Regions from separate parts of the Escherichia sp. B1147 genome, predicted to be linked through region 3. Evidence: predicted binding sites of a transcription regulator. Region 3 holds the regulator's gene; each other region holds the start of a gene.

Region 1 (3,286 bases), on a different contig from region 3:
ATGGTCTGGATCAGCGAACGTTCTGAACGCAGGAAGCCTTCTTTGTCGGCATCGAGGATCGCCACCAGCGAGACTTCCGGCATATCCAGACCTTCGCGCAGTAAGTTGATGCCAACCAACACATCGAACTCGCCCAGACGCAAGTCGCGGATGATTTCCATACGCTCGACGGTGTCGATATCCGAGTGAAGATAACGCACGCGTTCACCGTGTTCTTCCAGATATTCGGTGAGATCTTCCGCCATCCGCTTAGTCAACGTCGTGACCAGTACGCGTTCGTTAATTGCCGCCCGCAGGCGAATTTCTGAAAGAAGATCATCAACCTGGGTCGCTACCGGGCGCACTTCGATAATCGGGTCCAGCAGTCCTGTTGGACGCACCACCTGATCCACCACGTCGCCACCGGATTTCTCCAGCTCGTAATTACCGGGGGTCGCAGAAACATAGATGGTTTGCGGTGCTAATGCCTCGAACTCTTCGAACTTCAGCGGACGGTTATCCAGCGCCGAGGGCAGGCGGAAACCGTACTCTACCAGCGTCTCTTTACGCGCCCGATCGCCTCGATACATGCCGCCAATTTGCGGAATAGTCACGTGGGATTCATCGACCACCAACAGACCATCGGCGGGTAGATAATCAAACAGCGTCGGCGGTGGCTCACCGGGTCCACGACCGGAAAGAAAGCGCGAATAGTTTTCAATGCCTGAGCAATAACCCAGCTCGTTCATCATCTCCAGATCAAACTGGGTACGCTGAGTCAGGCGTTGTTCTTCCAGCAGCTTGTTATTTGCCAGCAGCACTTTGCGCCGATCGGCCAGCTCTTCTTTGATCTCTTCCATTGCCTGCACAATACGCTCACGCGGGGTAACGTAGTGTGTTTTCGGATAGATGGTAAAGCGGGGAATGGTTGAGATAATCTGCCCTGTTAACGGGTCGAAAAGCGACAGCCTCTCTACCTCTTCGTCGAACAATTCAACACGTAGCGCAACGTCGTCGGACTCCGCCGGAAAAATATCAATCACTTCTCCGCGAACACGGAAAGTCCCGCGCTGGAACGCCTGGTCGTTGCGGGTGTATTGCAGTTCCGCCAGACGCCGCAGAATCGCGCGCTGATCGATAATCATGCCGACCGTCAGATGCAGCATCATCTTAAGATATAAGTCAGGGTCGCCCAGACCGTAGATGGCTGAAACAGAGGCGACCACCACCACATCGCGGCGCTCCAGCAAAGCTTTAGTCGCTGAAAGCCGCATCTGTTCAATATGTTCGTTTACCGAGGCATCTTTTTCAATGAAGGTGTCAGAACTCGGCACATAGGCTTCCGGCTGATAGTAGTCATAGTAAGAGACGAAGTATTCCACCGCATTTTCCGGGAAAAATTCTTTCATCTCGCCGTACAACTGGGCCGCCAGCGTTTTGTTGGGCGCCAGCACCATCGTCGGGCGCTGAAGGTCAGCGATGACGTTAGCGATGGTAAATGTTTTCCCGGAGCCCGTTACGCCAAGTAGAGTCTGGTGAGCCAGGCCATCTTCAAGTCCCTCTTCGAGGCGTCGAATTGCCTCAGGCTGATCGCCAGAAGGTTTGAAAGCGGAATTCAGTTTGAACGGTTTACTCATAAGTCGCTACCTGAAGGAGTGGGCGGGCAGGTATGTAATTTTACTCGTCGTGCTTAATAATGCCAACAAATTATACTGGATAAAAAAACAGTTTCACGCCACATTATTTCTGTTACATCGTCAACGAAGGTGTCAATCATGAGCATAATTTGCTCAGTGACGAGATAAAACTCCAGGCTTGCGGGGTTATCCCCAAAGCAACGGCTTTTTTAACAATTGTCAAGATGACTGATGACGGATTTATGGCAAGAGATGTCACTTTCATGACTGCCATTGCTTTTATTTAATTAATTGAAAAATAACAAATATTTTCTCAAGCCTTCTTTCGCGTCAATTCGCGTGCAAGCCGCGTATTCTCTCGCTTGCATCGCGTTTTCTAACTCTAATGCACATGGTTATCCACAGGAATAGTGGATAACTGCCTGCAGCCCGTATGCCCTGCCGCCTGGGCAATTCCCACACTAACCGCATATTGTGGGCGTAAATATTTTTTCTCGATTCTTTTAAAATTTAATTGGTTAAATTGCAGGCAACAGACGACGCGATCTCGCTCGCACTTTAACCAAATATATTGCTACAACAATGCGGTGAGATTGAGGTACTTTCCGGTTAGCGCGTTTTCAGGGGGTTCATCAAGCCACGGGATCTCCCCAAGCAGCGGTGCGGAAATCATCCGCTTGAGCGTGGCCATATATTCAGCATGACGTTTGCCCGGTGGAGTGACATCGTTCGCTACCCACCCTGCAAGGGTAAGTCCGACTTGCTGTACAGCCTGTGCGGTCAGCATCGCGTGATTAATACAACCGAGTTTCACGCCCACAACCAGTATCACTGGCAGTTGTTCTTGCGTTACCCAATCCGCAAAAGTGAAAGAATCAGAAAGCGGCGTAAACCAGCCTCCTGCACCTTCCACTAACACCCAGTCAGCCTGTTGTTCAAGTGCGCGTAATCCGGCGCTCATTACTGATGACTCAATCGGCCTGCCCTCTTGCGCGCTGATGATATGCGGCGAGGTGGGTTCTGCGAAGGTGTAAGGATTTACCGTGGCGTAATCCAGTTGCAGGCTACTGTTGCGTTGCAACGCCAGTGCGTCGCTATTGCGTAATCCTTCTGCCGTTATTTCACTGCCGGAGGCAACAGGTTTGTAACCTACCGTCCGGTAGCCTGCCGCCTTCGCGGCCTGTAAAAGCGCACAACTGGCGACGGTTTTCCCCACTTCGGTGTCTGTTCCGGTAACAAAATAGCGTTTACTCACGAGCAATCACTCCCAAAAAAAGATGATAAGTCAGAGGATATCGCCCCTGTTTTTGCGGCCAGGCCAGTTGCAGTTGCTGTAGCTGTGAACGCGTTAATATTCGCGGGTCGCGCCCTTCGTGAAGATGCGTTGCGCCAATGCCTTTCAGGGAACGCATGGCACTGAGCGCATCATCAAAGCACAGCGTGACAGGTTGCATATTGTGTTGATAACGAAAACCTTTCAGCGCCTGTTCAATGTCAGCGGGCGGTAAAAAGTGATTGGCATGCGGGCGTTCGTCTACCGCTTGCCACGCCTGATGTAATTCAGGGAGCGAACCCTGCGCCAGGGTGGTAAACGCCACCACGCCGCCGGGACGTACTACTCGGCAAAGCTCGCATAATGCCGTGGATAACTCGCCACACCACTGCACGGC
Region 2 (3,286 bases), on a different contig from region 3:
GGTTTTGAAGTCGCACTGCCTCGCGTAATCGATACGCTTATCGGGTGTGCAATAGCATGGGCGGCGGTGAGCTACATCTGGCCCGACTGGCGGTTTCGCAATCTGCCGCGAATGCTTGAACGCGCGACGGATGCTAACTGTCGTTATCTCGATGCCATTCTTGAGCAATATCATCAGGGGCGTGACAACCGTCTGGCGTATCGTATTGCCCGTCGCGATGCGCACAACCGTGATGCTGAACTGGCATCGGTGGTGTCGAATATGTCCAGTGAACCGAATGTCACACCGCAAATTCGCGATGACGCGTTCCGTTTACTGTGCCTTAACCATACGTTTACCAGCTATATTTCTGCCCTCGGCGCACACCGCGAGCAGTTAACCAACCCTGAAATTCTGGCGTTTCTTGATGATGCAGTTTGCTATGTTGATGACGCGCTACATCATCAACCTGCCGATGAAGAACGCGTCAATCAGGCATTAGCTGGCCTGAAACAGCGGATGCAACAACTTGAACCACGGGCAGACAGCAAAGAACCTCTGGTCGTACAGCAAATCGGGTTACTGATTGCATTACTGCCAGAAATTGGCCGTCTGCAACGTCGGATTACTCAAGTTCCTCAGGAAACTCCTGTTTCGGTGTAATAGAATCAGCCCATTCTGCAAGCTCCTGGCGGCGTGCCACCGGGAGCGCAGCTTCATGAATACCGATAATTGCGCCTTCAAGCATGAACAGAATCTTTTCTGTCACCAGACTGTTATGCTGCCGTAGTCGCAACCAACACATTTTCGCCCCAAGTATACGTAGCGCCCGAACATCCTTAATCCCCACTTCCCCAAGAATCGCTTCCAGGTGATAAGACATATTGGGCAAATCTTTCAGCCGTTGCTGGGTATCGCGCGTGCTTTTCTCTTTAAGCGCAGCGTCCAGCGAATATTTCGACAGCCGCACCAACTTCTGTTGATTCCGCCATAAGCTTTCATCAACCCGGTAGTAATTGAGAGTAACGGGGCGGCCACACTTTTTATATGTCAACCAGACTGGGGGATGTTTTACACAGTACTGTGCGCTTTGCTCACAAGCCCGAAGATACAACTCACCATCAGAAACCATCGCAAACACTGTATCGTCAATGGTCAGACTGTAACTGCCAAACAACGAACGATATTCAATAGTGCCTAACGTCGACAGGTATTCTTGTGACTTATAGATCCGCTTGTAGGAGAGGCTTTTCATAAAATTCCTTTTAAAATCATAATATAAAAGAATGATTCACATTAACGGATCCGTTAAATACGAAAATAGGCAACTTATTCTCAAGGGGCAAGATTAATTTAAGTTTTCAGGTCACCAACGACAAAAATTGCGAGGCTCTTTCCGAAATTTGTGTTGATCTTTGTTGTCACTGGATGTACTGTATATTTATACAGTAACTCACAGGGCTGGATTGATTATGTACACTTCAGGCTACGCAAATCGTTCTTCGATGTTCTCCTCCACAGCAAGCAAAATTGCGCGTGTCTCTACGGAAAACACTACAGCCGGGCTAATTAGTGAAGTTGTCTATCGCGAAGATCAGCCCATGATGACGCAACTCCTGCTTTTGCCATTGTTACAGCAACTCGGCCAACAATCGCGTTGGCAACTTTGGTTAACGCCGCAACAAAAACTAAGTCGTGAATGGGTTCAGGCAGCGGGACTACCCTTAACTAAGGTGATGCAGATAAGCCAGCTTTCCCCTTGTCACACTGTGGAATCAATGGTTCGTGCTTTGCGTACGGGAAATTACAGCGTAGTGATCGGTTGGTTGGCAGACGATCTGACAGAAGAAGAGCATGCTGATCTTGTCGATGCCGCTAATGAAGGCAACGCAATGGGGTTTATTATGCGTCCAGTAAGCACACACTCTCACGCCACGAGACAACTTTCTGGGCTAAAAATTCACTCAAATTTGTATCATTAAGTAAATTTAGGATTAATCCTGGAAATTTTTTTGTTAACCCGTAGACGCTTTCACTCGTCACTAATTTTACTTGTGGAGGCTTGTCTGAAGCGGTTTCCGCGATTTTATCCTGTAAAGTATCGTTAACAAAAAAGGTTAAACGTACCTTATACAAGTCTTTTTTTTCATATGCCTGACGGAGTTCACACTTGTAAGTTTTCAACTACGTTGTAGACTTTACATCGCCAGGGGTGCTCGGCATAAGCCGAATTTATCGGCAGAGTTACTATTGAGCAGATCCCCCGGTGAAGGATTTAACCGTGTTATCTCGTTGGAGATATTCATGGCGTATTTTGGATGATAACGAGGCGCAAAAAATGAAAAAGACAGCTATCGCGATTGCAGTGGCACTGGCTGGTTTCGCTACCGTAGCGCAGGCCGCTCCGAAAGATAACACCTGGTACACTGGTGCTAAACTGGGCTGGTCCCAGTACCATGACACTGGTTTCATTCCTAACAATGGTCCGACCCACGAAAACCAACTGGGTGCAGGTGCTTTTGGTGGTTACCAGGTTAACCCGTATGTTGGCTTTGAAATGGGTTACGACTGGTTAGGTCGTATGCCGTACAAAGGCGACAACATCAACGGCGCATACAAAGCTCAGGGCGTTCAACTGACCGCTAAACTGGGTTACCCAATCACTGACGATCTGGACATCTACACTCGTCTGGGTGGTATGGTATGGCGCGCAGACACCAAGGCTAACGTACCTGGTGGCCCATCCTTTAAAGACCACGACACCGGCGTTTCTCCGGTATTCGCAGGCGGCGTTGAGTACGCGATCACTCCAGAAATCGCTACCCGTCTGGAATATCAGTGGACCAACAACATCGGTGACGCTAACACCATCGGTACTCGTCCGGACAACGGTCTGCTGAGCCTGGGTGTTTCCTACCGTTTCGGTCAGGGCGAAGCAGCTCCTGTAGTTGCTCCGGCTCCGGCTCCGGCTCCAGAAGTACAGACCAAGCACTTCACTCTGAAGTCTGACGTTCTGTTCAACTTCAACAAAGCAACCCTGAAACCGGAAGGTCAGGCTGCTCTGGATCAGCTGTACAGCCAGCTGAGCAACCTGGATCCGAAAGACGGTTCCGTAGTTGTTCTGGGTTACACTGACCGCATCGGTTCTGACGCTTACAACCAGGGTCTGTCCGAGCGTCGTGCTCAGTCCGTCGTTGATTACCTGATCTCCAAAGGTATCCCGTCTGACAAGATCTCCGCACGTGGTATGGGCGAATCCAACCCGGTTACTGGCAACACCTGTGACAACGTGAAACAGCGTGCTGCA
Region 3 (3,286 bases):
GTTGATCCCGGCGGCGATATGCGGCGGCACCAGCCCCTGGTGATACAGCACGTAAGAAAGCAGCAGGTAGTCCATGTGGCTACGGTGGCAAGGCACATACACCAGCTCATGACCGTCGTGGGCCAGCTGGCGAACGCGCTCGGCGTTATGGACGTTGATGCCCTGATAAAGTCGGTTCCAGGTGAAGCCCAGAATACGGTCAGTCAGGCGGATCATCTCGTAAGAGAAGTTCGCCGCAATCTCTTCCATCAGCGCAATAGCGTTCTGCTGCGCTTTTTCATGGGAGATTTTTTTGCTGCGCGCTTCATCTTCTACCGCTTTGGCAATGGCGCGCGAGGCGAGCAGTTTATTGAACAAATCCTGACGAGCGGGTAGACGCGGCCCCACAGCAGCCAGACGCTGGCGGGCAAAGTGCATACGCGCCACGCGCGCCAGTTTTTGGGCGATGGTTTTATCCGTGCCGTGTTCGTCAGCCATGCGGCGCAGCGAAACTGACGGAGAGAAACGCACAAAACTGTCGCGACCGAGCCATAACACGGCGAAAAATTTCTGCACGCCGTTGAGCATGCGCAGAGGTGGATTCACTTCACCTTTTTCACGCCCCGGCGCACGACCAAACATCACCGATACTGGCACCATTTGCACATCCAGATTCGGGTTGCTACGGTGCAGATCGAGATAGTCGTGGAACAGCTTAATGGACTCTTCTTTCGGCGTGTAATAGGTGAAAACACGCGGCCCGCCGTGAATAAACACATAGCGTGGCAGTAACGTGCCGTCTATTTCCAGCGGCTCTAATGGGTCAGGCAGATCGTGCGCCAGGCACTGGGCGCGCAACGTCAGCAAATCCGCTTTTGAGTTGTACGGTAAAACGTACATAATTGGACGAGAGGTATCGAGTCCCAGTTCCGGGGCAGGATCTGCCGGAATAGACTTGCTTTTTACCAGGATGCTTAATGGTAAATTCAGTAATTTGTAGTAAATTCGTGGCCAGCCGGACATAAACGATGTAAAGCCTCTGGTTAATAATGCTAATGCGCGGGAAGGATAGCAGAAAGTCATGGGAAATTCTGTGGTATCCGCTTATGTTTCGCGCGACGTTACGCTAACCGTAATCTTCGGATTCAACGGTACACTGATATTGACGCTCATAATGTAAAAAGGTTCTTTCGATGGCCAATAATACCACTGGATTCACTCGAATTATCAAAGCCGCTGGCTATTCCTGGAAAGGTTTACGTGCCGCATGGATCAACGAAGCGGCATTCCGTCAGGAAGGCGTGGCGGTGTTGTTGGCAGTGGTCATTGCCTGCTGGCTGGATGTGGATGCAATAACCCGCGTACTGCTTATTAGTTCTGTCATGCTGGTGATGATTGTGGAAATTCTCAATAGTGCCATCGAAGCGGTGGTTGACCGTATTGGTTCTGAATACCATGAGCTTTCCGGGCGGGCGAAAGATATGGGCTCCGCCGCGGTGCTGATCGCCATTATCGTCGCCGTGATTACCTGGTGCATTCTGTTATGGTCGCATTTTGGATGACGCTTCCAGAATTCGATAAATCTCTGGTTTATTGTGCAGTTTATGGTTCCAAAATCACCTTTTGCTGTATATACTCACAGCATAACTGTATATACACCCAGGGGGCGGAATGAAAGCGTTAACGGCCAGGCAACAAGAGGTGTTTGATCTCATCCGTGATCACATCAGCCAGACAGGTATGCCGCCGACGCGTGCGGAAATCGCGCAGCGTTTGGGGTTCCGTTCCCCAAATGCGGCAGAAGAACATCTGAAGGCGCTGGCACGCAAAGGCGTGATTGAAATTGTTTCCGGCGCATCGCGCGGGATTCGTCTGTTGCAGGAAGAGGAAGAAGGATTGCCACTGGTAGGTCGTGTGGCTGCCGGTGAACCGCTTCTGGCGCAGCAGCATATTGAAGGTCATTATCAGGTCGATCCTTCCCTGTTCAAACCGAATGCCGATTTCCTGCTGCGCGTCAGTGGGATGTCGATGAAAGATATCGGCATTATGGACGGCGACTTGCTGGCGGTGCATAAAACCCAGGATGTGCGTAATGGTCAGGTTGTTGTCGCGCGTATAGATGACGAAGTTACCGTTAAACGTCTGAAAAAACAGGGCAATAAAGTCGAGCTTCTGCCAGAAAATAGCGAGTTTAAACCAATTGTCGTTGACCTTCGTCAGCAGAGCTTCAGCATTGAAGGGCTGGCGGTTGGGGTTATTCGCAACGGCGACTGGCTGTAATTTATCTCTGATACCGCGATGCCGCCTGGCATCGCGGTTTGTTTTTAATCTCTCTTCATCAGGCTTGTCTGCATGGCATTCCTCACTTCATCTGATAAAGCACTCTGGCATCTCGCCTTACCCATGATTTTCTCCAATATCACCGTTCCCTTGCTGGGGCTGGTTGATACGGCGGTCATTGGTCATCTTGATAGCCCGGTTTATCTGGGCGGCGTGGCGGTTGGCGCAACGGCGACCAGTTTTCTCTTTATGCTGTTGCTGTTTTTGCGTATGAGCACTACCGGGCTTACTGCACAGGCTTATGGTGCCAAAAATCCTCAGGCATTAGCGCGTGCGCTGGTGCAGCCGTTGCTGCTGGCACTGGGGGCCGGAGTGTTGATTGCGTTACTGCGTACGCCGATTATCGAGCTGGCGCTGGATATTGTTGGCGGTAGCGAAGCGGTTCTGGAACAGGCGCGGCGCTTTCTTGAAATCCGCTGGTTAAGCGCGCCTGCGTCGCTGGCGAATCTGGTGCTGCTCGGCTGGTTGCTCGGCGTGCAATATGCCCGCGCGCCAGTGATTTTGTTAGTGGTTGGCAATATCCTCAACATTGTGTTGGATGTCTGGCTGGTGATGGGGCTGCATATGAACGTGCAAGGCGCGGCGCTGGCAACAGTGCTTGCCGAATATGCGACGTTGCTTATTGGCCTGCTCATGGTGCGTAAAATCATCAAACTACGCGGTATCTCCGGCGAAATGCTGAAAACAGCCTGGCGAGGAAACTTCCGACGTTTGCTGGCGCTTAACCGCGACATTATGCTGAGATCACTGCTGCTGCAACTCTGTTTTGGCGCAATAACAGTTCTTGGCGCGCGACTGGGGAGCGATATTATCGCCGTCAACGCGGTTCTGATGACGCTACTCACCTTTACCGCCTATGCGCTGGATGGTTTTGCCTATGCCGTTGAAGCCCACTCCGGTCAGGCGTATGGCGCGCGCGACGGTAGCCAGTTACTGGATGTCTGGCGCGCTGCATGCCGCCAGTCGG

Evidence for each region. The regulator LexA, encoded in region 3, represses DNA repair genes until DNA is damaged. The targets are predictions, from matches to a motif close to TNCTGTATGTACATACAGNA.
Region 1: a site for LexA is predicted at 1,690-1,709, ahead of uvrB (excinuclease ABC subunit UvrB). Genes of this name have one in related genera too.
Region 2: a site for LexA is predicted at 1,411-1,430, ahead of sulA (SOS-induced cell division inhibitor SulA). Genes of this name have one in related genera too.

The regions. Positions count from the first base shown of each region.
Region 1 is NZ_LFHY01000018.1:8,668-11,953, reverse strand. It holds gene uvrB (excinuclease ABC subunit UvrB) at 1-1,616, opposite strand, end outside; gene bioD (dethiobiotin synthase) at 2,191-2,871, opposite strand; gene bioC (malonyl-ACP O-methyltransferase BioC) at 2,864-3,286, opposite strand, start outside.
Region 2 is NZ_LFHY01000011.1:86,490-89,775, reverse strand. It holds gene yccS (YccS family putative transporter) at 1-642, shown strand, start outside; gene sxy (CRP-S regulon transcriptional coactivator Sxy) at 605-1,234, opposite strand; gene sulA (SOS-induced cell division inhibitor SulA) at 1,452-1,961, shown strand; gene ompA (porin OmpA) at 2,318-3,286, shown strand, end outside.
Region 3 is NZ_LFHY01000003.1:55,613-58,898, forward strand. It holds gene plsB (glycerol-3-phosphate 1-O-acyltransferase PlsB) at 1-1,002, opposite strand, end outside; gene dgkA (diacylglycerol kinase) at 1,173-1,541, shown strand; gene lexA (transcriptional repressor LexA) at 1,651-2,259, shown strand; gene dinF (MATE family efflux transporter DinF) at 2,332-3,286, shown strand, end outside.